Regions from separate parts of the Pantoea jilinensis genome, predicted to be linked through region 3. Evidence: predicted binding sites of a transcription regulator. Region 3 holds the regulator's gene; each other region holds the start of a gene.
The links. The regulator CRP, encoded in region 3, controls carbon source genes, mostly activating them, when cyclic AMP is high. The targets are predictions, from matches to a motif close to ATGTGANNNNNNTCACAT.
Positions count from the first base shown of each region.

Region 1: mlc (sugar metabolism global transcriptional regulator Mlc) is a predicted target of CRP. The motif match lies at 3,149-3,166, and genes of this name have one in related genera.
Region 2: KTJ90_RS17745 (YjcB family protein) is a predicted target of CRP. The motif match lies at 5,832-5,849, and genes of this name have one in related genera.

Region 1 covers NZ_CP077746.1:2,038,449-2,048,126, forward strand. Annotated here, with positions in the region: gene KTJ90_RS09595 (sugar transporter) at 1-181, opposite strand, end outside; gene KTJ90_RS09600 (hypothetical protein) at 468-728, opposite strand; gene ynfM (multidrug efflux MFS transporter YnfM/SxtP(Kp)) at 886-2,136, opposite strand; gene KTJ90_RS09610 (LysR family transcriptional regulator) at 2,232-3,125, shown strand; gene mlc (sugar metabolism global transcriptional regulator Mlc) at 3,256-4,473, shown strand; gene bioD (dethiobiotin synthase) at 4,587-5,285, shown strand; gene KTJ90_RS09625 (nucleobase:cation symporter-2 family protein) at 5,466-6,842, shown strand; gene osmV (osmoprotectant ABC transporter ATP-binding protein OsmV) at 7,144-8,280, opposite strand; gene osmW (osmoprotectant ABC transporter permease OsmW) at 8,280-8,927, opposite strand; gene KTJ90_RS09640 (glycine betaine ABC transporter substrate-binding protein) at 8,937-9,678, opposite strand, start outside.
Region 2 covers NZ_CP077746.1:3,756,896-3,766,573, forward strand. Annotated here, with positions in the region: gene KTJ90_RS17715 (LysR family transcriptional regulator) at 1-437, shown strand, start outside; gene KTJ90_RS17720 (Na+/H+ antiporter) at 482-2,131, opposite strand; gene KTJ90_RS17725 (NCS2 family permease) at 2,277-3,626, opposite strand; gene KTJ90_RS17730 (glutathione S-transferase family protein) at 3,985-4,650, opposite strand; gene soxR (redox-sensitive transcriptional activator SoxR) at 4,690-5,175, opposite strand; gene soxS (superoxide response transcriptional regulator SoxS) at 5,276-5,701, shown strand; gene KTJ90_RS17745 (YjcB family protein) at 5,955-6,236, shown strand; gene KTJ90_RS17750 (ATP-grasp domain-containing protein) at 6,303-7,253, opposite strand; gene KTJ90_RS17755 (oligosaccharide flippase family protein) at 7,262-8,518, opposite strand; gene KTJ90_RS17760 (transposase) at 9,044-9,439, shown strand.
Region 3 covers NZ_CP077746.1:418,729-428,406, forward strand. Annotated here, with positions in the region: gene argD (bifunctional acetylornithine/succinyldiaminopimelate transaminase) at 1-843, shown strand, start outside; gene KTJ90_RS01920 (YccS/YhfK family putative transporter) at 845-2,920, opposite strand; gene crp (cAMP-activated global transcriptional regulator CRP) at 2,978-3,610, opposite strand; gene KTJ90_RS01930 (OsmC family protein) at 3,914-4,318, shown strand; gene KTJ90_RS01935 (phosphoribulokinase) at 4,832-5,701, opposite strand; gene KTJ90_RS01940 (YheU family protein) at 5,763-5,981, opposite strand; gene KTJ90_RS01945 (hydrolase) at 5,986-7,002, opposite strand; gene KTJ90_RS01950 (LysE family translocator) at 7,060-7,662, shown strand; gene KTJ90_RS01955 (LacI family DNA-binding transcriptional regulator) at 7,664-8,644, opposite strand; gene tauA (taurine ABC transporter substrate-binding protein) at 8,881-9,678, shown strand, end outside.

The DNA of each region.
Region 1 (9,678 bases), 1.6 Mb from region 3:
CGACCCAGGCATAGATAGTCAGCATGATCCCGACATCAGCCGTCGGCATTGAAAAGTCAGCGGCAATATCGGACAGCAGGCCAACCGGGACAAATTCGGTGGTATTGAAGACAAACGCAGCAATAGCCAGCAATACCACGCGTAGCCAGGCAGTCTTACGTGAAACAGTTGTTGATTGCATGAGGAGTCAAGCCAGTCAGAATAGCGAATGTGGATGTGACAGACACACCCAGTGAAAGTGACCTGCGTCACAAAATTAACCGCTATTGTAGTCAATAAACCGGGAAGAGAAACCTGATAACGCGCTTTTAATACTGAATTTTTTTTATCGCCCTGGCACCGGGCGATAGCCAGAGGTTATTACCCGCGACAACGCAAGGAGATCCTGTGCAGCAGCATAATCTATAAGCAAAATGTGACGGAGCAGCACGCCAGAGAGAACACCATCACCGTTAAAAGCCCTGCGCTTAACGCGACGTTGGCGTGTGCTTCAGGGCCACACTGAGCTGAGCTGCCGGATGGGTCGTATGATTGAGCGGACAGCAATTTTCACAGCCTATTGCACCCACATAATATTTTTTCGCCTGAAGAATAGCGGCGTTAACGTGGTAAAAACTGCCCAGAAACAGTCTGTTATCCATGTCGGGAAGATGAGGGCAACCCGCAGCATGGACGACATGATTATCGTTATATCCTGATTGTTTATTAACGTAATAGTAGAGAGCCACAGGCGTTCCTTGTTGCCGTGCTGAAAGGCAAAACAGATGAATTATGACAATAAAATGATTATAGCGGGAAACGCACACTTTGTTTGTTGTGGATCTGAATCAAACGTTCTGGAGGCGGTTTGCCAGACCCGGCGGGGCCTGGCAAACGTGCAGGCTGTCAGAGTTTTCTACTGTGCAGGCGCCAGGCAACCGCTAACGCCAGTATCAGCAGGACGCTGATAAATAGCGTAATACCGCCCCAGCCGAAGTTATGCCAGAACAGACCGCCCAGCGTACCCGCCACGCTGGAACCCACGTAATAGCTGAAAAGATAAAGCGAGGAAGCCTGTCCCCGCGCCCGACGCGCCCGGGGACCGATCCAGCCGCTGGCAACGGCATGAGCAGCAAAAAAACCGGCAGTGAACAGCATCATCCCAGGCAGGATCAGCCAGAGGGAGTTAAAGGCCGTTACCAGCAGGCCCAGTAACATGATGGCTGTCGCGCCCAGCATTACCGGCCCGCGCCCAATGCGGCTGGTCAGCGCGCCCGCTTTAGGCGAACTCCATGAGCCGGTCAGGTAGACCACGGATAACAACCCGACCACGGCCTGACTGAGATGCCAGGGCGCGTCCAGTAAACGATAGCCAATGTAGTTGAACAGGGTGACGAAGGCGCCCATCAGCAGGAAGCCTTCGGCAAACAACCACGGCAGGCCTGGATCGCGCCAGTGCAGCCGGAAGTTAATTAACAGATTACGCGGGCGCAGGGTGATGGGTCTGAAATGACGCGATGCGGGCAGGATCTTCCAGAACATCAGCGCGGAGGCCAGTGAAAAACAGCCGATTACCGCCACGGCGATCCGCCATGAGAAGAGGTCGGTCAGGACACCGCTGAGCAGACGCCCGCTCATTCCGCCTATGGAATTACCGCTGATATACAACCCCATGGAAAAGGCAACGACCCGTGCATCTATCTCTTCACTGAGATAGGTCATGCCCACCGCCGCAACGCCGCTAAGCGACAGGCCCATCAGCCCACGCATGATCAGAATGCCGTGCCAGCTGGTCATCGTGGCCGAGATCAGCGTACAGATGGCGGCGAGCATCAGGGCGGTCACCATCACCGATTTACGCCCGATAGCATCAGAGAGTGGGCCGGTGACGAGGAGGCCCAGCGCCATCAGACCGGTAGAGATGGAGAGCGACAGGCTGCTGGTCGCCGGAGAAACCCCAAACTGCTGTGACATGACTGGCAGAATCGGCTGCACACAATAGAGCAGGGCAAAGGTGGCCAGTCCGGCCGAGAAGAGTGCCAGCGTCACGCGCATAAACGCGGGCGTTCCGCGGCGAATGTATCCTGAAGCTGCCACAGATTCTGGCGGTGCAGACACCGCACTCTCATCCACGGCGGCCTGTATTGAGCGACTCACACATCATCCTTTCAGTCAGAAAACCAGTGGTCAGCATAGGAAAGTGGAATTATGATGTCTAATATATTAATAATCTCAAATAAGACGTTTAAAATATGAATATCGAGCTGCGTCACCTGCGCTACTTTATTGCGGTTGCCGAAGAGTTACATTTCGGGCGGGCAGCCCTGCGTCTGAATATCTCTCAGCCGCCGCTCAGCCAGCAAATAATGCAGCTCGAAACGGAAACGGGTGCCAGGCTATTTAATCGCACCAACCGCAGCGTGCAACTTACCGCAGCCGGAGAGCAATTACTGAGTGATGCCCGTGCGATTCTTTTACAGGTTGAGCAGGCGTCTGACCGCGCAGCCCGGCTGCATCGTGGCGAAGAGGGAGAGTTAAGAATTGGTTTTACCTCTTCGGCGCCGTTTACCGCGGTGGTCTCAGATGCACTGTTCCGGTTTCGTCAGCGCTGGCCACAGGTGCATATAAAGATGCAGGAGATCAACACCCGTCAGCAACTGGTCCCGTTGCACGAAGGACTGCTTGATCTTGGTGTGATGCGCAATACGCCGCTGCCGGCCGATTTGCGGCATCAGTTGCTGCTGAGTGAGCCGCTCTATGCCGTGGTGCATAAGGCCCATCCGCTGGCGGGCGCCGAAAAAATTTCGGTGACTGCGCTGGCGGCTGAACCCTTTGTCTTCTTCGATCCTCAGGGCGGCACCGCGCTTTACAGCGATATTCTGGCGCTGCTGCACCGCTATCACATCAAGCCCTATATCACGCAGGAAGTGGGTGAAGCGATGACCATCCTGGGGCTGGTCGCAACCGGTCTGGGCGTATCCATTCTGCCCGCCTCATTCCGGCGGGCGCGGCTGGCCGATCTGGTCTGGCTGCCGTTAACGGAAGAGGATGCCATTTCAGAGCTGTGGCTGGTCTGGTCTGCAGGACGTGAATTAAATGCCCAGATGCAGCACATGATGGCGTTGCTGCAGGAGAAGCAGCGCTGAACCCTGCCTGTCACCGCATCAATTTGTGCGATAAATCACATTTCTAATCAAATATTTGACGCTGTTGCCTGATCTGCCTCACCATGGCGCATGTTTATTTAGAAGCGCGAAAATAACCGGGAGCAGGGTTGTGAATCCGGACAGTCAACCTGGCCACATTGACCAGATTAAGCAGACCAATGCAGGTGTCGTATATCGATTAATTGATCGCTACGGTCCCATTTCGCGTATCGAACTTTCCCGCCGTGCCCAGCTCGCGCCGGCCAGCATCACCAAAATTGTGCGTGAAATGCTGGATGCGCATCTGGTGCAGGAGACCGAGTACCAGGACCCCGGCAGTCGTGGCCGTCCGGCGATTGGCCTGATACTGGACACCGATGCCTGGCACTATCTGGCGATTCGGTTGCATCGCGGCGCAATGACCTTCACGCTGCGCGATCTCAGCAGTCGGGCGCTGGCAGAAGACAGCCTGCCGCTGCCTGATGAATCTGCTCAGCCATTACTCTCCGCGCTAATAGAACAGGTCGATGCTTTTTTCATTCGTCATCAAAAGAAGCTGGAACGCCTGACGGCTATCGCTATCACCCTGCCAGGACTGATTAACGCCGCCTCCGGCGTGGTGCATCGTTTGCCAGGTTATGCGGTACGCGATATGCCGCTGGGCGATGCGCTGGCAGCGCGAACCGGCTTAGCGGTGTTTGTGCAGCACGACATTTCAGCCTGGACGCTGGCGGAATCGCTGTTTGGCGCCTCACGCGGTGCGCAGGACGTTATTCAGATTGTGATTGATGAAACCGTCGGTGCTGGCGTGATCAGTGGCGGTCAGCTGCTGCACAAAAGTGGCAGGGCACTGGTCGAAATCGGCCATACCCAGATAGACCCTTATGGTCAGCAGTGCTACTGCGGTAATCATGGCTGTCTGGAGACAGTAGCCAGTACCGGCAGTCTGCTCGCGCTGGCAGCGCAGCGTCTGCCAGCCCAGCCTGACAGCCTGCTCAACAACCAGCCGTTGACGCTTCAGTCACTGTGCGCGGCCGCGCAATCGGGCGACCGTCTGGCGCGCGACACCATTGCCAGCGTCGGGCACCACGTTGGCCGGATCCTGGCGATGATGGTCAACATCTTCAATCCACAACATATTCTTATAGGTTCTCCGCTCAATGCCGCCGCTGATGTGCTGTTTCCGGCGGTCAGCAATACGATTCTGCAGCAGTCACTGCCCGCTTACAGCGCGAGTATTGAGCTGGCACCCACTGAATTTAGCGAGCCAGGGACACTGGGCGGTGCCGCGCTAATCAAAGACGCCCTCTATAACGGACATCTGTTAGTGAAGTTGTTGCAAGGTTAAGCAGACCTGAACTTGCGCTAACGCAATCTGTTCCCCTCCTTCATTCCTTAAAATGCCGTTTCGCAGCAAGGTTAATCCCTGATTAATCGCAACGGTTTTAGAGGAGAAGTTGAGTGAACAGATTATTTGTTACCGGCACCGATACCGCAGTGGGCAAAACGGTGGTGTCACGCGCCCTGTTGCAAAGTTTTATACAGACCGGACACAGTGCAGTCGGCTATAAGCCTATCGCGCGATCTGCGGTTAAAACCCCGGATGGCCTGCGTAACAAAGATGCACAGGTTCTGCAAAGCGCGTCCTCCATCGACTTGCCTTATCAGGCAATCAATCCGCTGGTTTTCCAGGAAGAGGAGATCTGCACCCATCCCGCGCAGATCATCGACTATGGGTTGCTGACTCAGGGCTTAACCCGCCTGATGCAGCAGGCCAGTCGCGTGGTCGTTGAGGGCACAGGCGGCTGGCGCAGCCTGATGAACGATGGCCGTCCGCTCTCCTGCTGGGTCGTTGAGCAGCAACTGCCGGTGGTGCTGGTGGTCGGAATCCAGTCGGGCTGCATCAGTCACGCCTTGTTGACGGCAGAAGCAATTGCGCAGGATGGTCTCCCGCTGCTGGGCTGGGTAGGCAATCGTATTAACCCAGGACTGGCGCACTACAGCGACATTATCGGGATTCTGCGCGAAAAAATCGGCGCACCGCTGCTGGGCGAACTGCCTTATTTACCGCGTGCCGAACAACGCGACCTCACACCTTATATCGATATTTCCCTGCTGGAGCCGGACAGTTTGCACGCTGTGAGTGCAAAGATCGCCTGATTATGAAACAAAACGAGTCATCTGAGTCGGGAGTGAGCCTAAAGTTTCAGGCTCGTTTTCGACTCTCTGCAAAAATTTCTGTTTATATTTGAATGGCCTGACGCAGTTAACGCGAAACAACAACGTCATGGCGCAAAAAATGCATTAACTCCGCTTATCACAGTGAGCCGGAGTATCATCATGTCGCATTCGCACGAGAAAGGTTTGTTATATGGGCTTGAGGCCCGCATTGGTCCCGCCCCGGCGTTTCTGGCCGCATTGCAACATCTGCTCGCCAGCGTAGTGGGGATTATCACGCCACCGCTGATTATTGGTTCAGTTCTGGGATTAAATGCCTACATTCCTTATCTGATAAGCATGTCGCTGTTTGTTTCAGGGTTAGGCACTTTTATGCAGGCCAGACGCTTTTATGGCATTGGCGCGGGCATGATCTGCCTGCAGGGCACCAGTTTCGCGTTTCTCGGTGTGATTCTCTCCGGTGGGCTGATGGTGAAAGGGCGCGGCGGATCGCCAGAAGAGATTATGGCGATGTTGTTTGGCTGCAACCTGGTGGCAGCGCTGATTCCGATTCTGATTAGCCGCTGTGTGGGCTCACTGCGCAAAGTCCTGACGCCGGTTGTGACCGGCACAGTGATTACTCTCATCGGCATCAGCCTGATCAAGGTGAGCATCACCGACTGGGCTGGCGGTCACAACGCCACAGATTTTGGTTCGCCGGGGAATCTGGCGCTGGGAGCGCTGACGCTGCTGGTGATTGTGGCGCTTAACCGTTCGCGCAACCGCTGGGCAAGGCTGGTGGCAGTGGTGGCCGGCATCGCGGTGGGATGCGTGGCGGCAGTCTTAACCGGACATTTACAACTGCACGTCGCGCCGGAGAGCAGCTGGATGGTACTGCCAGCCTTCTTCCGGTTTGGTTTCGCCTTTGACTGGACTATCTTTCTGCCGATTGCACTCGTGTCGGTCATCGCCGTAATTGAAGCCGTTGGGGATCTCACGGCCAACTGCCTGATTTCACAGCAGCCCATCGCTGGCAAGCCTTTTCAGCAGCGGCTGCAGGGCGGTATTGTCGCTGATGGCCTGAGCTGTGTGCTGGCGGCGGTTTTCTCCGCCTTTCCTAACACCACGTTTGCGCAAAATAATGGGGTTATCCAGATGACGGGCGTTGCCAGTCGTTACGTAGGCATGCTCTTAGGCATTATGCTGGCGCTACTGGGGCTTTTTCCTTTTGTTGGCTCGCTGCTGCAGCAGATCCCGCCGCCAGTCCTTGGCGGAGCCACTATTGTGATGTTTGGCAGCGTCGTCGCTGCGGGTATCCGGGTGATGACACAGACGCCGCTGGGCCGCCGTGAGATGCTGATTGTCGCAATTTCACTCGGGATTGGTCTTGGCGTGGAAGCGGTGCCGGAGGTACTGAAGCAGTTCCCACCGCTAATTAACAGTCTGTTTGGTCATGCGGTAACGACCGGCGGTATTCTGGCGATTATGCTCAATCTGGTACTGCCAGACGAGGCATCTGCCGTGGAAGAGGTTGAGGCGGAAACACTGACTGAAAGTTAAAAGCTGAATAACGCACAACCGCTGAATAACGCACAACCGCTGAAGTTGCTCTGACAGACGGCTCAGAAATTCAAAGCGATGGGAGCATACGCCAGTAGCAAAGCATCGCGGACCAGGGATGGTCCGCGCTGAGCCCGCCAGGGATGGCGTGGTTTGCGTCTTTGCGGAGGGTGTATGCTCCCTGAGCTGGTAATAAATTAACAGTCATAATACGCCGTGACTTAACTGGCTTTAAGATGGAGTCGGCGAGGGGAATAGGGCCAGAGCGGCCCTTTTTCTGACTTATATCACTATTACGACATTATGGATTCAGACGACGACGGGTTCGACCCGAGCTGAGGTAATCCGCGATGTAATCCTGCGAAATCTCCCCGCTGTAGCGACCCTCTTCATCGACTATTGGCATCCAGACTGTATTGTGCTCATAGAGTTTGGACAACACCACGCGCAGGTTCTCTTCCGCTTTACCGGTGACCTTAAAGGTGTGCAGCTTCTCTTCACAACGGCCACTCACGTTACGCGCCTCGCGACGCTTCACGAAGCCCAGCGGCTTACCATCCTCATCGACCACGGTAATCGACCGCATATCGTTCTCATCCATGGTGCCAAAGGCTTCATCCAGTGGCGTTGAGCGGCGCACGGTGATGGTCGGCTGCTGATCAGTCACGTCTCCCGCCTGCACCAGTAACAGACGCTTAAGCGTGCGGTCCTGGCCCACAAACGAGCCAACGAAATCATTGGCCGGAGTCGCCAGCAACTCATCCGGGCTGGCGCACTGCACGATTTTACCCTGACCAAAGACGGCGATGCGGTCGCCTAGCTTGAGCGCCTCATCGATGTCGTGGCTCACCAGCATCACGGTTTTCTTCAACTGGCGCTGCATGTCGAGGAACTCGTTCTGGATCACTTCGCGGTTAATCGGGTCAACGGCACCAAACGGCTCATCCATCAGCAGCACCGGTGGATCCGCGGCCAGGGCGCGAATCACGCCGATACGTTGCTGCTGACCGCCGGACATCTCACGCGGATAGCGATGCAGGAACTTAGTCGGGTCCAGCGCGACCATGCTCATCAGCTCAGTGGCACGTTCACGACACTGCTTCTTGTCCCAGCCCAGCATGCGGGGCACTACAGTAATGTTCTCCTCAATGGTCATGTTGGGGAACAGACCTATCTGCTGGATGACATAGCCAATGTTGCGACGCAAAGTGGTGGTGTCCTGGGTACTGGTATCTTCGCCGTTGATCAGGATGCGGCCACTGGTGGCGGGGATCAGACGGTTAATCATTTTCAGCGTGGTAGTCTTACCGCAGCCCGATGGCCCCAGCAGCACACACATCTCACCGGCAGGTACGTGAAGGCTGACGTTATCGACGGCTTTGTTAGTGGTGCCGTTTTTCTGGGTAAAGGTTTTCGTCAGGTTTTCCAGCGTAATCATTATCGAATCCCCTTTGGAGTCAGCGCCTGCTGCAAACGGTGCAGCAGCCAGTCAAGAAAAATAGCCAGCAGACAAATCATCAGTGCCCCGGCAATCAACATACGAATATCACTGCCGCTGATCCCATCGAGCAGCAACTGGCCCAGACCGCCCGCGCCAATGACGGCAGCAATCGCCATCACGCCAACGTTCATCACCACGGCGGTACGGATGCCGCCAAAAATCACCGGCAGCGCCATCGGGATTTCAACCCAGCGCAGACGCTGCCAGAAGGTCATGCCGATGCCACGGCCCGCTTCACGCAGTCCATCCGGCAGATTCTCCAGTGCGGTGTGAGTGTTGCGCACAATCGGCAGCAGTGAGTAGAGGAACACCGCGGTGATCGCTGGCAGCGCGCCGATGCCCTGACCGATCAGCGAAAAGACCGGAATCATCAGACCAAACAGCGCAATAGTAGGAATGGTCAGCACCACGGTAGCGATACCGAGTATCGGCGTTGCCAGCCATCTGACACGCACGATCAGAATGCCCAGCGGCACGCCAATCACAATGGCCAGGCCGACCGCCACCAGCACCAGCCAGCTGTGCTGCCAGCTCAGGGTGAGCAGGGTGCTCCAGTTATCCATGATGTAGTGAAGGGTATCCACAGTGCCTCCTTACAGCATGTTTTTGGATTGAAGGAAATCACGCGCCACGGTTTCCGGTGACTCATGATCGATATCGACCCGCTTGTTCAGCTCTGTGATCGCCTCATCAGTGATCTGAGCAGAAAGCTGATTAAGCGCGGTATCCAGCCCCGGATGGCTCGCCAGCACATCCTTACGCACGACCGGCGTCACGTTGTAGCTCGGGAAGAAGTGTTTATCATCCTCCAGCACTTTCAGGTTGAAGCCCTTAACCCGTCCATCGGTGGTGTAGATCAGACCGGCATCGACGAATCCATCGCGAATTGCGTTGTAAACCAGACCCGGGTCCATCTGGCGGATCTGCGGCCGATCGAGCGCCAGGTTATAGGTTTTCTGCAGGGGTTTCAGGCCGTCAGAACGACCGGCGAACTCCAGATCCAGCCCCAGACGCCAGTTATGGTCCGGGTCAGATTTCCGCACCTGCTCAATTTTCGCAACCAGCTGCGAGAGGGTGGTGATGCCTTCTTTTTCGGCCCGCTCACGGGTCATGGCAAAGGCATAGGTATTGTTCATCGGTGCCGGATTAAGCCACACCAGTCCCAGCTTTGCATCCAGCTTTTTGACCGTTTCATAGGCCTGCTGCGAAGACATCGGCTTGTTGATATGGTTGAAGATAATCAGTGAGGTGCCGGTATATTCCCAGGTCATATCAATCTGCTTGTTCAGCAGTGCATTACGACCAATGGTAGTGGCGATATTACGTTTAGGGACC
Region 2 (9,678 bases), 680 kb from region 3:
ACACCCTGCCCCTGATGCATCATCCGCTTTGCGTGCTGCTGCCGCGTCGCCCGGAGTGGCTCAGCCGCCAGCAGATTGGACTGGCAGAACTGGCCGCGCATCCGCTGCTGATTTTCAATGAGGAGTTTTCGCTGAATCGTCAGCTAATGCAGGCGTTTCAGCGGCTTAACCTGACGCCCACGGTGGCAGTGCGGAGCGGTCAGTGGGATTTTCTGGCGGCGATGGTGCAGGCGGAAATGGGGCTGGCGATTCTGCCAGAGCCTATCTGTCAGCGGCTGGATAAGCAGTCGCTCTTGTGGCTGCCGCTGGAATCGGAACTGAAGTGGAGTCTGGGTTTAATCTGGCGGGAAGGGAGTTATCTGTCGCGCAGTGCGCAGGCGTGGATCAACTGTTGCCGGGAGCACTGGCCGGATGAGCCGCCGCGCCTGTCGGTGTGAAAGGCTGGCACGCCCGCATGAATGCGCAGGCGTGCCGGTCAGACTTACTCTTCTTTTTCGATCAGCAACGCTTCCAGTAGGTCCAAATCGTGCAGTAACGTCTGCATCGTCTCATTGGAAATTTGCTGGGTCGCGCGCAGATGATAGAGCTCCGCGCGCTCGGCACGCAATCCGGTCAGACGGAAGCGACGCTCAAGGTTCTCAGCATACAGCGCGTGTTCGAGGTCATTCTTTCCTTCGGCACGACGACGCAGGTTGCCAATCACTCGCAGACTCACCTCTTTGAGCAGTTCCGGATCGATGTTCTCTTCCGATCCGTTATCCAGTCGCTCTTCCATCTTGTGAAGGCTTTCAATCGCGGCGCCTGCCATTACCGCACGGGCATTCTGCAGCTCACGGCGGTGCGCACCTTTATCAATGGTATCCACGCCACGCAGGAGAATCGGCAGCAGCACTACGCCCACCAGCAATGAGAACAGAATCACACCGGTGGCGATAAACACCAGCTCATAACGCGCCGGGAAAGGCTCGCCATTGGTCAGGAACAGCGGAATCGACAGCACACCGGCCAGCGTAATGGCACCGCGCACTCCAGCAAAAGAGGCGATCAACAGCTCACGTAGCGAGTAGTTAGAGAACTCCATCGGCTTCTTCTTCAGCAGCCGTTTGCTGAAACGCTGCATAATCCACAGCCAGCCAAAACGCACGATCATCAGCGCGGCGTAGACCAGCCCGATATCGGCAAACAGCATCCAGAGTTCGACGTTCGGATCGGCCTGTGCCTGGTCGATTGAGGTCTGCAGAATATCCGGCAGCTGCAGGCCCAGCATCAGGAAGACCATGCCGTTGAACACGAACTCCAGCATCTGCCAGACGCTGTTTGCACGCAGACGCATCGCCAGCGGGGCCTGACGAATAATACCGGAACGGGTGATGGTCATACCGGCCGCCACCGCCGCCAGGATGCCTGAAACACCCAGATGTTCAGCAATCAGATAAGAGGCGAAAGGCAATAGCAGCAGCAGTACGGTCTGAGTGGCCGGATCGTCACCGCTCCAGCGGCTGAGCAGGCGCAACGACTTACCGTAGAGCCAGCAGATTGCCACACCCGCGACCAGGCCACCCACGGCGACCTTCAGAAACTCAATGCTGGCACCGCCCCAGGTAAACACCATCGTGCCCATGGCAACGGCCACGGCAAATTTCAGTGAAACCAGACCCGATGCATCATTCATCAGGGCTTCACCCTGCACAATCGACATAATCTTTTTGGGAATGCGGCCTTCACCCACAATGCCGGAAAGCGCCACGGCATCGGTAGGCGACAACACGGCCGCCAGCGCCAGCGCCGGAATCAACGGGATACCCGGCACCAGCCAGTAGATCAGATAGCCAATGCCGAACACCGTAATCAGCACCAGCGCCAGCGCTAAGCCAATTATCTCGCGGCCATGATGCAGGAACTCACTGATGGGCGTCTTCCAGCCATCCGCAAACAGCAACGGCGGAATGAACAGCACCAGAAACAGCTCTGGATCAAAGTCGACATGCAGACCAAACGTTGGCCAGGCCAGCATCGCACCCACGGCGATCTGAACGAGTGGCAAGGGGATCTGAAAAGGGAGAATACGAGCCGCGACGCCAGAGAGCGACACGACCAGCGTCATGATGAGAATTGTAAAAAAGATTTCCATGCTTTCCTTAGGCGTCGTTTCTTTCAATCATTGGTTAAGCATTAAAGTGTAAAACAAACTGCGGTGAAGGGTGTCAGCTACGCGTGCGCCGGGCGGGAAAAAAGTGACAAATACCGGGCGCACAAGCGCACGCCCGGTTGTGCCGTCAGATAGCCCAGCCACCGGCGTAAAATGCCACCAGCGCGACAGCAATAATGACCGTACCGACGTTGAGCTTACGCCATTCACCGGCAAAGAGGCGGCCCACCACCAGGCTGGCAAAACCGATCATGATGCCGGTTACGATGTTGCAGGTGAGCACAATGATCACGGCCGTTAGCAGGCCCGACATCGCATCGACAAAATCATTGAAGTCGACTTTTGCCACGTTGCTGAGCATCAGCAGCCCCACATACATTAAGGCGGGTGCGGTCGCGTAAGCCGGCACCAGATAAGCCAGCGGTGACATAAACAGAATAGCGAGAAACAGCAGGCCAACCACAATCGCAGTAAGACCCGTTTTGCCGCCTGCTGCGGTGCCTGCCGCCGATTCGATATAGACCGCAGCCGGTGATGCGCCCACCAGTCCCGCGAACAGGCTGCTGACAGAATCACTGGTCAGCGCACGGCCACCATTAATAATCTGCCCCTGTTTATCCAGCAGATTGGCCTGACCCGCGACCGCGCGAATCGTGCCGGTAGCGTCAAAGACCGCGGTCATCACGAGTGCCAGTACGCTGGGCAGCACCACCGGCTGCATCGCGCCCATAATGTCCAGGCTAAACAGCAGCGACTGACCGCTGGCATCACGCAGGCTTGGCAGTGCAAACAGTCCCTGCCAGGTCACCGCAGGGTCAAAGATCAGGCCCAGCAGTGAAATAGCGATAATCGTCAGCAGAATGCCGCCGGGCACCCGACGCTTCTCCAGTCCAATAATCGCGGCCAGTCCCAGCAGCGTCATCATCACCGGGAAACTGGTGAAGTGGCCCAGTGCCACCGGCAGGCCCGGTGCCGGATTTTTTACGACCAGCCCGACGCCGTCAGCCGCAATCAGCAGCAGAAAAAGGCCAATCCCGACGCCGGTTCCGTGCGCTACACCCATTGGCAGATTACGCAGGATCCAGGCGCGGATGCCGGTCACCGAGATCAGGGTAAACAGCAGGCCCATCAGAAACACTGCACCCAGCGCCACCGGCACGCTGATGTGCTGACCCAGCACCAGGCTGAAAGCGGTAAAGGCGGTTAAAGAGATCGCACAGCCAATCGCCATCGGCAGATTGGCCCATAGCCCCATAAGGAGGGAGCCAAAGCTGGCGACCAGGCAGGTGGCGACAAACACGGCGGAGGGGGAGAAACCGGCTTTGCCCAGCATTCCCGGCACCACGATGACGGAGTAGACCATCGCCAGGAAGGTGGTGAGTCCGGCCAGAATTTCCTGCCGCACGCTGCTGCCGCGCGCCGAGATCGAGAACCAGGCGTCCAGTTTTCCACTGGCCGGGCGTGATTCAGTTGACATAGTTGAGCCTCAAATTTCTTGTTGTGTGGATCGCTCTGCGACCATCGCTGTCCCTGGAATAAGCGGGTAGACGGCGTCACTGCCCGGTTTAACCTGGCAGGCAAACGTTTACCTTGCCGCAGATAGTTAGCCGCTAAAATCGGCCAGATAAAAAGGCAGGGGATTATCGGGCGTTTAGCGGCACATTTTCAACAGCAACAGGGAGATTCATCAGCATAAAAATCAGAGATAAAGAGGGGATAGGCGTCCGGTACAAGCCATGATCACTCGCTGACATCCTGAAGTTAAAGCGATTTTCCGGAGAAAAAGCGCACCGGCGCAGGCATGAGGAGATCCGACGCGCCGGTGGAAAAGAGAACTAACCTGGCAGTGAAAGCTCGCCGCCCTGATCAATCGCACGTTGCCAGGCAGCACGCTGCTGCACGGTCTGAAGCCATTTCTGCGTGGCAGGCATCTGATCGAGTCCGGCACGTTGCGCCAGCGCCAGCAGCGGAAAGCTCATCTGGATATCCGCAATCGAGAAACGCTGGCCGGCAAACCAGGGATGCGTAGCCAGATGCTGTTCGATCATCTGCATGTGCGGCTTCAGCTGTTTATCCAGGAAAGCTTTCTGCACGCCTTTGCCGAATGCTGCCCCAACCGGACGCAGCAGCCAGGGCACCGGTGCTTTGCCCATCTGACCAAAGATTAGCTTCATGACCAGCAGTGGCATCAGCGAGCCTTCGGCATAATGCAGCCAGTAGCGGCACTGTAGCCGTGATTCCTCATCACTGACTTTCAGTCGGAACGCGTGGTCATGTTTCTCTTCAAGATATTCGAGAATGGCACCGGATTCTGCCACCACCCGATTGCCATCGGTAATGACGGGCGATTTCCCCAGCGGATGCACTTTTCTTAACGCCTCCGGAGCCAGCATGGTCGGTTCGCGTTGATAGCGTTTAATCTGGTACGGCACTTCAAGCTCTTCCAGCAGCCACAGCACCCGATGTGAGCGCGATTTCTCGAGATGGTGAACGGTGATCATCATGATTCCCTGTGTTTTGACCTTCACCAAGTATAGACGTCACTCTGTATCGGTATGTTTATCATCCTGTTCCGGGTCGAGTAGCACGGCACCTGAGCCCTGCTGACCCAGCCGATCGCCGGGGTTGCGCAGCGGGCAGTCGCGCATCGACAGGCAGCCGCAGCCGATACAGCCATCGAGGTCATTGCGCAGGCGGGTCAGGGTTTCAATACGCTTATCCAGCTCTTCGCGCCAGTGCTGCGTCAGGGCATCCCACTCTGGTGTGGACATACGCTTGTTTGCGGGAATATGGTCCAGACTGTCACTCACGGTCGCCAGCGGAATACCGATGCGCTGCGCAATCTTGATAATCGCGACACGTCGCAGCACGTCACGGCTGTATCGCCGCTGATTGCCGCTATTTCGCGTGCTGGAGATCAATCCTTTTGTCTCATAGAAGTGCAGCGCCGAGACCGCCACACCGCTACGGCGCGCCACTTCACCCGGTGTTAAAACCGGTTTTGGATAGTTGCGTTCTTTTTTCATCAGGCTCTTTACCTCAAGTTAACTTGAGGAATTATACTTGCTCTCCATCGAAACCCCTAAACTCCCATTAGCGTTTATTAAACACCAGAAGGATGAGGCCATGATGCAAGAAGAGATCATTCATTCCCTGACGCACTGGATTGACCAGAACCTGGATAAGAGCTTGTCGATTGATGAAGTTGCGGCCAAATCGGGCTATTCGAAATGGCATCTGCAGCGTATGTTCCGTTCCGTAACGAAACAAACGCTGGGTGGCTATATTCGTGAGCGCCGCCTGACGCTGGCAGCTGAAGCTTTGTCACAGACACAGCGACCGGTGTTTGATATTGCGATGCAGTATGGCTATGACTCGCAGCAGACCTTTTCCCGCGTGTTTCGTCGTCAGTTTGCACAGACGCCAACCGCTTATCGGCACACCATGCGTCGTCAGGCGATTCAGCGCCCTCGCCTGCCAGGTTTTGGCTATAACGATCCAATCAATAGCTTTACCCAGCGCACCACCGGCGAGTGCTGCCCGGTTCGCTGATTCTCCGTTGCGCCCGCCCTGGGCGCATCTGACTGATTTTTCCGCCGTTCTTCTTCTGCTGCTTACCCTTCCTTCGTGTCACTGCCACACCCGTGTAAATTTTGTTCAAAATTTAAAATCGGGTGATATAATGTGACCCAAGTCACACTTTAAACCTGGTTTGACGGCAAAAAAGTCTTCCCTGACACACTTTTTTGTCGCCGGTGATGTCCGCAGATTGTCAGGATTACCTGTTGATATTGAGGTCCGGCCAATGGCTACGTTAACCACCAGTTTTCTTGTTATGCGTTGGGAATTGCTGAGCGCAGTCATGATGTTTTTTGCCAGCACCCTGAAAACCAAACTTCGTCAGGATAGCCGTCACGTAATGGCATTTATGTGTGGCGGGATTGGTTTAGGCATGACCTGCTGGTTTGTCACCGGTCTGATGGGCATTACCCTGAGTATGGATAACGTGCATAACTTCGTGGAAATCTCAAAGCATGCCTTTATTGAAGCAATGAGCCAGGCGCCTGCTGACTGGCCGATGCCCTGATTGATTGCCTGAATTTTGCGCATAAAAAACCCCGCTAAGCGGGGTTTTTTATATTGCTGTGTGTGCTTAAATTTTCTTCAACATGGCAGGAATATTAACATCCTGCACGGTAGCGCCCGGGCTCTGCGTTCCGCGGCGGTCCTGAATCCACATATCTCCCATCATCTGATTTAAACCACGATCTAAGCCGGTGACCAGTCCTGCACCTGGGGTGAAGGTCAGTTCGCCAAAGTAGATCCTTTCGTCATGGATATACCAGTCCACACGTACGTAGTCGAAATCACTGGCCAGTTTTTTACTCAGTTCGAGCGCATGTTCCAGTGACGGCATAATCGGTGACACATCCAGACCGGTATCGCGAATTTTGTGATAGGCCTCGTTGAGGTTGTTCACGTAGAAATTCATCGACAGCAGCGGCTGACAGCGGTTGTAGATCACCTGCAGCACATATTCGAACTTGCCATCCCGCTTGTTGAACATATGGAACTTGTAATCAATCGGCGCGCTCTTGCCATCACCAATGTACTTCTCAACCAGGATACGTGGCTTGATGTAGCGATAGTGAATCTCACGCGCTTCGTTGGCAAAGTCAGTCTTCAGCCAGCGATAGCAGTCATGAATGATCTGCTGCTTGCGCAGGGCATCCGGCTCTTCCAGCAAAATCTCAACCATGTTGGAGGCGTGGTTCGGCTTGATCACCGTCCCCTTCCAGCAGGGTAAGCTGTTCAGCGTTGTCGGGTCAGTGGTTTCTTGTACCAACGGAATCAGGTATTCATTACCGATTTTTTCAGCAATGAATTCGCGCACCGAGTACTTATCAGACAGACGACCGTAATTCTGGTAATCGCCGAAGATAAACTTACGGTACAGCACCTTCTCATTGAACACTTTTGGCTGACGCAGATTGGGCAGCTTTCTGAACTTGTGGAAGTAGTAAATGCGGTCCTGATAAGCCCAGGGCATCTTCTTAATAAAGTACTGCACACTTCTTCTGAGTTCTTCTTTCAACTTGAGCATATCTGACCTCATTTGTATGTTTTGTAGTTGAGTGAGGAAACCTGAATCTTTTGAATGACGCCGTTTTTAAAGAAGTAATTCATTACGGTCAGGGACAAAAGTTCTGAAAGGAAAACGCTCCACGCGGCCCCCATGATGCCGTGACCCTGGATCAACCACCAGGAGAGCGGCAGACTGATGACCATCAGGCAGATGATTTTCCTCAGTAAGTAGTTAAATCCTCCCTCTTTGACCATGTAGCGATACGCTACGGTCCCCATTGCCGAAAAGCTGGTCGCTATCGACAGCAACGTAATGAGACTTCCTGACTGTGTGTATGCCGGTCCGTACAACGCAATGATGATCCGCTCGCCATACAGCGAAATAACAAGCAGCATCAACAATGAAACACCCATAACGTAACCATTGAGCCGCGCAGCCAGCTTAATGGCGACCTCACCGCGCTCCCTGAAGATCTCAGTGAAGCAGGAGGTGATGAGCGCTACCGGGATAAAAATCCAGGAAGCGGAAATGGTATTCGCCGCCGCAAACAGACCCAGATCGCGGGCGGGAGCCGTGCCTGCCAGAAACATCTGTGCGGCTTTGACCTGCACCGAAATAAAGATGCTGGAGATGGCCAGCGGCAGTCCGGCATACATCAGATAGCGCAGATAAGCGGTACGCTTCTCGCGGGGCGGCATCTGATCCTGATGGTCCTGATAAAAGTTGCGACGCTTGATCAGGTAAGGCACCAGCGTGACGGCGACAATCGACAGCGTCAGCCAGAGTGGATTGAGACGCAGCCAGGCGACGATAAAGCTGATGCTGAAACTCAGCAGCATGCCCACGGCGTTAGCAATGGTGTTAAGACGCGAAGCAAGACGCGCGTTGTTATAAACGCTAAAGGTGTCCTGGGTGACAAAAACGGAGGCAACAAATGAGGCCAGTGCAAACGCCAGGAAATTTTCCTGCATGTTGTACCAGACCCAGATTAAGACTGGCACCGAAGTGACCAGCAATAACACCATTCGCAGCGTACGGGCAATGGTCATCAGGCGCAGGCCTTTTGACGCATTTTTGCTGACGCGCTTAAACAGAATGGTTTCGGTGCCAAAAATCGCAACGGTTTGCACCATCGCAAATAGTGAGGTTGAAAACGCCATCTGACCAAACACCGTTGGGCCAAAAGACTTCGCCACGTAAGACGTCACAAAAATGACGCCAAAAACGGAGATGATCTTCTCAGACATCATCCAGGCGGCATTAGACATTACGCTCAATTTCATCGACTCTTCCTTAGTATTACTCAACTACAACCGCTTCGGTACAACATCCCTGTAACGAATTAATAAGCGCTCAGTGGGCCTGGCGAAAATGTAAGACTTCAGACCAAACTGGTCCGAAAATTGAGATGCAAGTCATAATCCGGAGAGTGAATTCAGGATAATTCTTATTATAAATGGTGCGAATCACTTCAAATGGAAACGATTTCAGGCTGAAAATAAAACAACCCTAAAGCGCCTGACCGCCATATTAATCACATCGCTCAGGCTAAATATCCCGCATACGTTGTATTTATTTCGTATTTTGGATGCGATGAATTTATAACAAAAATGCCCCTCCAGGAAGGTACGCCCCCCCGATAAGAATAAAATAAGATTTATCCCATGATGATATTTCTTCTAAATATCTTAATTTAGGCTTCGCAATTCAATTCGCGCACTTTAATACTGCCTTAATAAAACCTTACAGTGCCAGAAATTATTAAAGTCATTCTCATCCATTAATCGATAAGAAAGGTAAGAGCATTTATGAGAAAGTCACGATACAGCGAAGATCAAATCACAAATGCCATTAAAGCTTCTGAATCGGGCGTGAAAGTCAGAGAGATCTGTGAAGAGTTAGGTATCTCTGAAGCCACGTTCTATAGCTGGAAAAAGAAGTTTTCTGGGTTGTCTTCGGAAGAAGGCAGAAAAATCAAGGAGCTGGAAGAAAAACTGCAAAACATCACGCGTGAGTTGCAGACGCTCAACTCCGATAAAGAGATGCTGCAGAGCGTTCTGAAGCACTTCTTTACGACAAATGAAAAACGTCAGGCTGTGGATTTCCTGCAGGCCACCTTCGACATCGGTACACGCCGTAGCTGCAGACTATTAGATATCAGTCGCAGTGTGTACCATTATCCGTCAGGCACGGAGAACCGCTAAACCCAATGCTACCGCGCTTTTTAGACTTAACGCTGAGATTTGTTCTTACCAGAAGAGATGAAGATCATTTAACAGGACAATTGCGGCACCCTTTTCCGCTCCATTTATAACTAATGAATGGCTTCACGGCTAAGCTTCTTTTTTTGCGGTAAAATTGATTCACAACAGCAAAAGTCTCGCATTCTACGCCTATTCTTCCCTTCCCAATCTCGTTGACACGGGATTGGGCCCTCTATTTC
Region 3 (9,678 bases):
CACAGCCCGTTTAAAAGTAAAATCATCGCCTTCCATAACGCCTTTCATGGCCGGACGCTGTTTACCGTTACGGTCGGCGGACAGCCAAAATATTCCGACGGGTTCGGGCCGAAACCGGCGGATATCGTCCACGTGCCGTTTAATGACCTTGATGCAGTGAAAGCGGTAATCGACGACCACACCTGCGCCATCGTGGTTGAACCGATTCAGGGCGAAGGCGGCGTAGTGCCCGCGACGCAGGAATTTATGCAGGGACTGCGCGAGCTTTGCGATCAGCATCAGGCGCTGCTGGTGCTGGATGAAGTGCAGAGTGGCATGGGACGCAGCGGCAAACTGTTCGCCTATGAGCATTATGGCGTCCAGCCCGATATTCTGACCTCAGCCAAAGCGCTGGGCGGCGGTTTCCCGGTCAGCGCCATGCTGACCACTAACGAGATCGCCTCGACCATGGCACCAGGCGTGCATGGGACCACGTATGGCGGCAATCCGCTGGCCTGCGCCATCGCTGAAACGGCGCTGGATATTATCAATACGCCGGACGTGCTGGCGGGTGTCGATATGCGGCGTGAGCACTTTGTCACAGCGCTGCAGGCCATTGATGCGAAGTATGACTTGTTCAGTGACATTCGCGGCAAGGGGTTGCTGATTGGCGCCGCGCTTAAACCTCAGCATGCCGGGAAGTCACGCGACATACTGAATGCCGCCGCCGCTGAGGGCGTGATGGTGCTGGTTGCCGGCACCGACGTGATGCGTTTTGCGCCGTCACTGATTATCGAACCGGCCGATATCGAAGAGGGCATGCGCCGCTTCGCCACCGCCGTCGGCAAGGTGCTTAACGGCTAGGCTAGTTTTTACGTAAGCGTCTGATCAGCCAGCGGCCATGTTGTGGTCGCTGGTTCCATGCCAGTGAGGAGATGGTGTACATCACGCTCAGATGGTCAAGAATACGTCGCACATGCTGTTCCACCACCGTGACAGGTCCCTCACTGATGTTCTCAAGATCATCCAGCAGATTAACCTGTGAGCTTTCACCATCATATTCCAGCCGCTGCTGACACCGCTGTAGCGCGATTTCACAGGATTGCAGATAGCGTTCTGCCAGCGAGTCGGTCAGCATAGTGTGCTCCCGCGCCAGAATCGTTATGGCATTAATGTGCTCAACAATAAACTGACTGTGCGTGACCCAGAGCCGCATATCACTCAGATAGCGGGAGTTAAACGCGGGTTCCTGCATCGCCTGATTCAGCGAGTTAAACAGCGCATTGTGCGCCTGATTCACCTTCACGCGCTGATACGCCAGTTTCTCAGGTGACTGTTCGTTACCCAGCAACAATCTCAGTGCGTCCTGATCGGCTTCCAGCGCATCATGGGCGTTCTGTCGCAGTAAGCCACTCTGCCACTGCGGCCACAGCCACAGCATTCCGCCAAAGGCGATCAGACAGCCCATCAGCGTATCCATCAGTCGCGGCAGCAGAAACTGCGCGCCATTCAGCGACAGCAATTGCAGCGAGTAAACCGCCGTGACCGTAAAGCCAATCATTGACCAGCCATAGAACTGGCGCGTAAAGCGATAGCTGATAAAGGTTATTGCCAGCATGATCAGCAGCACCAGCGACTCCGGTACCGCCAGCCGCAACGTGGCGGCCGCAATCACCAGACCGGCAAAGGTGCCCAGCGCACGGTGCTGGATGCGAACACGCGTAGCGCTGTAACCGTTCTGGCTGACGAACATGATGGTCATCAGGATCCAGTAAGGTTTGGGGATGTTGAAGAACAGCGCCAGTGCACTGCCCAGCATCAGCATTACCGCAAAGCGTCCGGCGGTGCGCAGCGCTGACGAGCGAAAAGAGAGATAACTGCGCAGCGCCGGTAACAGCGGCAGACGGCGCTGACGATCCGCCATCAGATCACGCTGATACAGCGGTTTCTGCGTGCGCAGCACCCGCGCAATGCGGTTGAAGTGGTAAAGACAGAAGTTACCCACCGGATTGTCGGGATGCTGATGGGCGATCTTCTCCAGCGCGCCAAGCTGTTTGTCCATCGCAAAGCGATCGGGTAGCTGATGATAAAGGATGTTATCCGCCAGCACCCGTAGCCGGGCCGAAATGGTTTTGGCATTCCAGCGGATCACCGCTTCGGCATGGCTCTGTTCGACCAGCTTCTGCACCTCTTCCGGCCGATGCAGACTAACCGAGATGTGTTCCTGCAGATCCAGCGCCACCTGAAAGGCGCGCGTCAGCCGCTTATGGCTGTGATCGCGGCTTGCCGACAGCATGTGCATCTGCTGATAGCAGGTGTTAATCAGATCGACCACTTTCTGCTGACGCGCCAGCAGCGGCGGCAGTGCCTTTTCCGGGTCGGTCAGCTGCGTCAGCAGGGTGTATTTGGCGTCGCAGTAGTTAGCCAGCTCGCGGTAGATCAGGCTGAGGCTTTCGCGCATCGGCTGCTCTTTCCACAGCCAGAACCAGAACCAGTTAAACAGCCCATACCAGAGCGTGCCGCCGATGTAGAGCAGCGGGGTAACATAGATGGGCATGCGGCCAATGAGGCTCAGGGTAAAAATGGCGGCGATAAGCGTGCCGGGCAGCAGACGACCATGCAGCGGGCTGATCTCACCCGTCACGCCGAGCAGCAGGGGCATGGCGAACAGGATGAGCGGCAGCGGAATGGCATGCAGGGTGAGCCACTGAATCAGGAAGCTGCCGAGGGCAAACAGGCTGCCACCCACAATCAGGCGTTTGAAAAAGCGTTTATGCGGGGTATCCAGACCGGCAATATTGCAGCAGGCAGGCACTAACGAGAACAGCAGACCTTTTTGCAGGTCGCCAGCCAGCCAGCCCAGCGCGACGGGCAGACAAAGCACCAGCGTTTGCCGCAAGGCGTAGTTGACTTCAGGATGGTAAATAATTCGACGCCACATCGGCCCAACACAAACAATAACGGCGTGATGTTGCCATCACGCCGTGGGTGACAGGAATTAGCGGGTGCCGTAAACGACGATGGTTTTGCCGTGTGCGGAGATCAGGTTCTGATCTTCCAGCATCTTCAAAATACGGCCCACGGTTTCGCGTGAACAACCCACAATCTGGCCAATTTCCTGACGAGTGATTTTAATTTGCATGCCGTCGGGATGCGTCATGGCATCTGGCTGCTTCGCCAGGTTGAGCAGGGTCTGTGCAATGCGTCCGGTGACGTCGAGGAAAGCGAGGTTACCCACTTTTTCAGACGTGACCTGCAGGCGACGCGCCATCTGCGAGGAGAGTCGCATCAGGATGTCGGGATTAACCTGAATCAGCTGACGGAATTTCTTGTAAGAAATCTCCGCCACTTCGCACGCGCTTTTCGCACGTACCCAGGCGCTGCGCTCCTGGCCTTCTTCGAACAGGCCAAGCTCACCAATGAAATCGCCCTGATTCAGGTAGGAAAGAATCATCTCTTTGCCTTCTTCATCTTTAATCAGAACCGCGACGGAACCTTTCACGATGTAGTAAAGCGTTTCTGCTTTTTCACCTTGGTGAATCAGCGTACTTTTGGATGGATACTTGTGAATATGGCAATGGGACAGGAACCATTCGAGTGTAGGGTCTGTTTGCGGTTTGCCGAGAACCATTCGCTATTATCCTCTGTTGTAATCGTGCCCAAAATACAGGGGGCAGTTTTCCCTGTCAGGCGGTGAAAGCTTCAAGCGTTTCCCTTTCAGGAAATTATTCGGGCCGCATCAGGCGCAGTGCGCATCATTCTTCCCGGCTTCGCCATCGGGTGACGAAAAATATTTTCAGCACTGTTTGTAGCACAGCTTTTGCCGACTGTCTTGTGTTGTCTCGCTTCAGCTACAGGCGGATTTCTCTGGATTGCTGTTTACCAGGCGAAAGCGTACTCTGGCGACAAAACAGCGTATTCCGGAGCAAAAATCATGCAGGCAAGAGTGAAGTGGGTAGAAGGACTGACATTCCTCGGAGAATCCTCATCCGGCCATCAGATACTGATGGATGGAAATTCGGGCGATAAAGCGCCCAGCCCAATGGAGATGGTGCTGATGGCGGCCGGCGGATGCAGCGCGATTGACGTGGTATCAATTCTGCAAAAAGGCCGTAACGATGTGGCTGATTGTGAAGTAAAACTGACCTCAGAACGTCGTGAAGAGGCGCCGCGAATCTTTACGCACATCAACCTGCATTTTATCGTGAGTGGTAAAGCGCTCCAGGATAAAGCGGTCTCACGCGCGGTGGATCTTTCTGCTGAAAAATATTGTTCGGTGGCCATCATGCTGGGTAAAGGCGTGACGATTACGCATAGCTATGAAGTGATTGAGCTGTAACAGGCTGAAGGGCATTTTAAAGTCGCGGGCCAATTCGGAGTCGGTCTGGTGTCGTGCCGTTCCTGCATAGAGAGTCCGCTTTAAGACTATGCCCGCGCTATTACGCACCTCATCCCTGAGGTGCGCCCATACCGGGCCAACGCTTTGCGTTGTTTAAAAACGCTCCCGGCGTTTTTGTCCCAGTCGCGGGACGCTTTCCTCTTCTGACCCTGTTCCCGGCGTGTTGAGCTTAGGTGTTGCTGTAAGATTCTTTGTCACCAGGTTTTTTCAGTGGCGACCTTTCTGAAAACGGATGTGGTTGCCGGACGTGAAGCGAAGGGAGCATATGCCTGTAGCAAAGCATAGCGGGCCAGGGATGGCCCGCGCTGAGCCTGCCAGGGATGGCGGTTTTGCGTCTTTGCGAAAGGTGTATGCTCCCTGAAGCCAGCTCAGCAGTAAGCCTTTCCCCGCAGAAATGCCAGTTTTACATCTTTGCGAAAGGCCTCTGCTCTCTGCGTTTTTTTTGCTGACCTCTTACTCTATCCGCTTACCTTCCATCAGCCGCTTCACCAGCGGACCCATGATCAGCTCCATCGCCAGACCCATTTTGCCGCCGGGCACGACCAGCGTATTGATGTGCGAGATAAACGAACCCTGCAGCATCGCCAGCAGGTAGGGGAAGTCGATATCTTCCAGCGCCTGGAAATGAATCACCACAAGGCTCTCATCCAGTGACGGAATGGCGCGGGCAGCGAACGGGTTTGAGGTGTCGACGGTCGGGACGCGCTGAAAGTTGATGTGGGTGCGCGAGAACTGTGGCGTGATGAAATTGATGTAATCTTCCATCGAACGCACCACGGAATCCATCACTGCTTCGCGTGAATGACCGCGCTCGCCGGTGTCGCGCACCAGCTTCTGAATCCACTCCAGGTTAACAATGGGCACAACGCCCACCAGCAAATCAACCTGTTCCGCCACGTTATGCTGCGCCGTCACCACGCCGCCGTGCAGTCCTTCATAGAACAGAATGTCAGTGTTCTGCGGCAGCGGCTGCCAGGGCGTAAAGGTGCCGGGCACCTGATTCCACGGTACGGCTTCATCGTAGGTGTGCAGATATTTACGCGACTGGCCCTGTCCGCTTTGACCATACTCTTTAAAGCTCTGCTCCAGCAGACCAAAGTCATTGGCTTCCGGGCCAAAGTAGCTGACGTGACGTCCTAAATCGCGCGCCTTACGAATCGCCATATCCATTTCAGGGCGGGTAAAGCGGTGAAAGCTGTCGCCTTCAAGCTCAGCAGCATGAAGATCGAGCTGCTGAAAGATTTTACGAAACGCGAGGCTGGTGGTGGTGGTTCCTGCACCGCTGGAACCGGTCACCGCGATAATGGGATGACGTGCAGACATAGAAAAGCTCCCTGTGAGGTCGGGCGATGAGCATTGTTATCATGAAATGATGCCGGGTGCATCAGCCACGAAATTCTTTGCGCGGCATGATATTGACCGATTCATGCAGTTCCGACCACACCAGCACCACTTCACCGGTTTCCAGCTGGCGTCGCACATCAGCTACCTTGTCCAGGAGGCTGCGTTCCTGCTCGCCATAGTCTGTGCCTTCACGCAGCACAAAGGTTTCAATCAGATTTTCAAGGGTCTCAGGTGAGACCTGTTGCCAGGGAATAATCACAAGATCAGTTATCCAGAAAAGGGGCGATCCACTGCGGGATGCGCTGTTCCAGCCACATTTCAGGCTGGCGTAGCGTTCCGCCGACAAAACCGACGTGGCCGCCGTAGGGTGTCAGTTGATAAGTAATAGTGGCAGATAATTGGCTGCTGTGCGGGATCACCTCATCACTCATAAAGGGATCGTCTTTGGCGTGGATAATCAGCAGCGGTTTCTCTGTGTGTTTCAGCCAGGGCATGGCGCTGGCACGATGATAGTAATCTGCTGCATCGACAAAACCGTGGGCGCGGGCTGTAATCGCATCATCAAAATCGCGCAGTCGCCGCATCGCTTTGAGCTGTGCCAGATTAACCGGCAGGGTGTCCGGCCAGGCATGCAGTTTGCGGCGGGCATTTTTCTTGAGCTGCGCCAGCAGGTAGTACTGATAGAAGCGCGAGAAGCCGCGTTCCAGTTTCACGCTGCACGGTTCCAGCAGCAGCGGGGCGGAGACAATCACGGCGGCATCTACCTCCGCTGCGGCACCCTGCTGGCCGAGCAGGCAGCCCAGCATGTTGCCGCCCAGCGAGAAACCCACGGCGGCGGTAGGCACATGACCCCAGCGGGTGCGCAGCCAGCGCAGGAAGAAGCGGGCATCTTCAGTTTCGCCGGAGTGATAGATGCGGTTCAGCCGGTTAGGTTCGCCGCTGCAGCCGCGAAAATGCATCACTACTGCCAGCCAGCCGCGTGCGCGGCAGATCGCCATCAGGCCATGAATATAGGGACTCTGAAAGCTGCCCTCCAGTCCATGAAACAGCACCACGCGCGGTTTATGCTGCGCCAGCTGCGGATCTTCGCTCCAGGCGAGATCGACGAAATCGCCATCGGGCAGATCGAGACGCTGCCAGTGAGGAGCGAAGGTGATACGGCGACGTAACAGGCGCGGCAGCATCGTCTGCAGATGCGCGTTACGCAGCGTGTCAGGTGGTCTGAACTGCTCGTTTTCCGGGCCGGTAAATTTCATGTGGTAAAAGCTTGTCTGTTCCATATCACACTGTTAGCTTCGATAAGTTTTTTATTGCAGGGTAAGGAGTACCCGATTGCCATGGAACTGAGTCTTTTCTTATCAATGTTGGGATTTCTGTGGGTCGCGGCCATTACGCCAGGCCCCAATAATATGTTACTCACCGCCTCGGGCGCTAATTTTGGCTTTCTGCGCACGATTCCGCTGATGATCGGCATCATGATCGGCATGCAGGTGATGCTGCTGATGGTGGCCTTTGGCGTAGGCGGTTTGATCCTGCTCTATCCCTCGCTGCATCTGATGCTGAAAATCGCCGGTAGCCTCTATCTGCTCTGGCTGGCGTGGAAGATAGCCACCGCCAGCTATGCAAAGCTGGAAACTGACCAGGCACCGGATGCGCCAATGCCGTTCTGGCAGGGCGGGCTGCTACAGCTGATCAACCCCAAAGCCTGGCTGATGGCGCTGGGCGCGGTCGCCAGCTTCAGTCTGGCCGGTGATGCGTATCGTCATTCCGTGATGGCCATAAGCGTCGGTATGTTTCTGGTTAATCTGGTGTCGGGCGTCATCTGGATGGGATTTGGCGCGATGATTGGTCGCATTCTGCGCAGTCGCCGCGCCTGGAGAATATTTAACCTCGCCATGGGGCTGCTGACCGCTGCCTGCGTGCTATTAATCTGGCACTGAGTCAGCTGGATGCGCGTTCAACGCGCGTCCAGGGCAGCACCTCACGCATCACCGGCGCGTTCGGGTTGCGGATCTTCTGCAGCAGCAGCTGCACACTGCGCGCGCCCAGTTGGTTCATCGGTTGCTCGATGGTGGTCAGTGGCGGATTGAGGCTGCGGGTAAACGACACACCATCAAACCCGACCACCGCCAGATCTTCCGGCACGCGCAGACCGGCTTCCAGCGCCGCATGCACCACGCCCACCGCCAGCACGTCTGACACCGCAAACACTGCGTCCGGCGGTTCCGGTAGCGCCATGAGTTCTCTCAGTGCCTGGCTGCCCGCCTCACAGGAGATCTCGTAGGTATAGGAGATGCCGGACCATGCATATCCCAGCTCCTCAATTGCCTGCCGGTAACCCTTTTCCCGATGATGTGAGTACAGGTAACGCATATCGCCATTGACCAGCCCGATGCGTTTACGCCCTTTCCCGGCGAGATAATGGACGGTGTCGCGGGCTGCCTCCTGGTGATCAATGCTGACTGAGGAGGCGGGGATATCCGGATCAAATTCACAGCACTGCACCCAGGGCGCACCGGCGATCAGCGCCTGTAAATCCGGTAAGCCTGAAGCAGCATCCATGGTAATAACGCCATCCACCACTTTTCCGGTCAGCAGCGAAAGATAGGCGGCTTCACGCTGAAGCTGCGAGGCGGAGTTGCAAAGCAGAATGTGATAGCCGTGCAGTTCTGCTTCGGCTTCAATGCCCTGAACCACGCGCGAACAGAAGGGGTTGGTAATATCCGAGATCAGCACCAGCAGCATGTGGCTTTGCGCCGTCCGCAGCTGACGCGCCAGTAAGTTGGGCTGATAGTCGCAGGCAGAGATTGCCGCCAGAACTTTCTCACGCGTATCGGGCTTTACGCCGGGATGCGCGTTGAGAACCCGCGATACCGTGGCTTTGGAAACGCCAGCCAGCTGAGCGACTTTCTCGATCGACATCGGATTCAAAGACCTTAACAGGCAATAATTGGGAACGCATATCAATAACACAGGCACAATGTGAGCGCCTGACATTTTTGCTTACTTTAGCTATTTTCAGCATTTGCGATTTTCAGCTTAGTTTTGCAGATAGTGATCTAAGAACTTATTTCTATTAGGGATAATTTTTAATTCCTTTATGAAACTATTGCGTGCAGAGACACTGCCTCCACGATAAAACCGGTGGGGTAGTGATCATGGCAGCAACACGTTTAACTTTCTTAGCCGCAGCGATGGCACTGCTGGCGTTTCGGGCTGATGCAGTCAATGTCACCGTCGCGTACCAGACCTCTGCCGAACCGGCGAAAGTGGCACAGGCTGATGACAGTTTTGCCAAAGAAAGCGGGGCCAGCGTCGACTGGCGTAAGTTTGACAGCGGTGCAGGCGTATTGCGCGCGCTGGCGTCCGGCGACGTCCAGATTGGCAATATCGGCTCCAGTCCGTTAGCGGTCGCAGCGGCGCAAAAGCTGCCAATCGAAGCCTTTCTGCTTGCCTCACAGCTGGGCAACTCTGAAGCGCTGGTGGTAAAGAAGAACATCATCACTCCCAGCGATCTCATCGGCAAGCGCATCGCGGTGCCGTTCATCTCTACCACCCACTACAGCCTGCTTGCTGCACTGAAACACTGGGGCATCAAGCCGTCGCAGGTACAGCTGGTTAATCTGCAGCCGCCTGCGATTATCGCGGCGTGGCAGCGTGGCGACATTGATGGCGCTTACGTCTGGGCGCCTGCGGTGAATGAACTGGAAAAACAGGGCAAAGTGCTGACCGACTCGGCGGCAGTGGGGAGCTGGGGATCGCCGACGCTGGATGTCTGGGTGGTCCGCAAAGATTTCGCTGAGCAGCATCCGGAGATCGTGACCGCATTTGCCCGCAGCGCGCTTGATGCGCAGCAGGCCTATCTTAACAGCCCCGATAGCTGGCTGAAGCAGCCCGATAATCTCAGCAAACTCTCCCGCCTTAGCGGTGTGCCGGAAGCGCAGGTGCCGGATCTG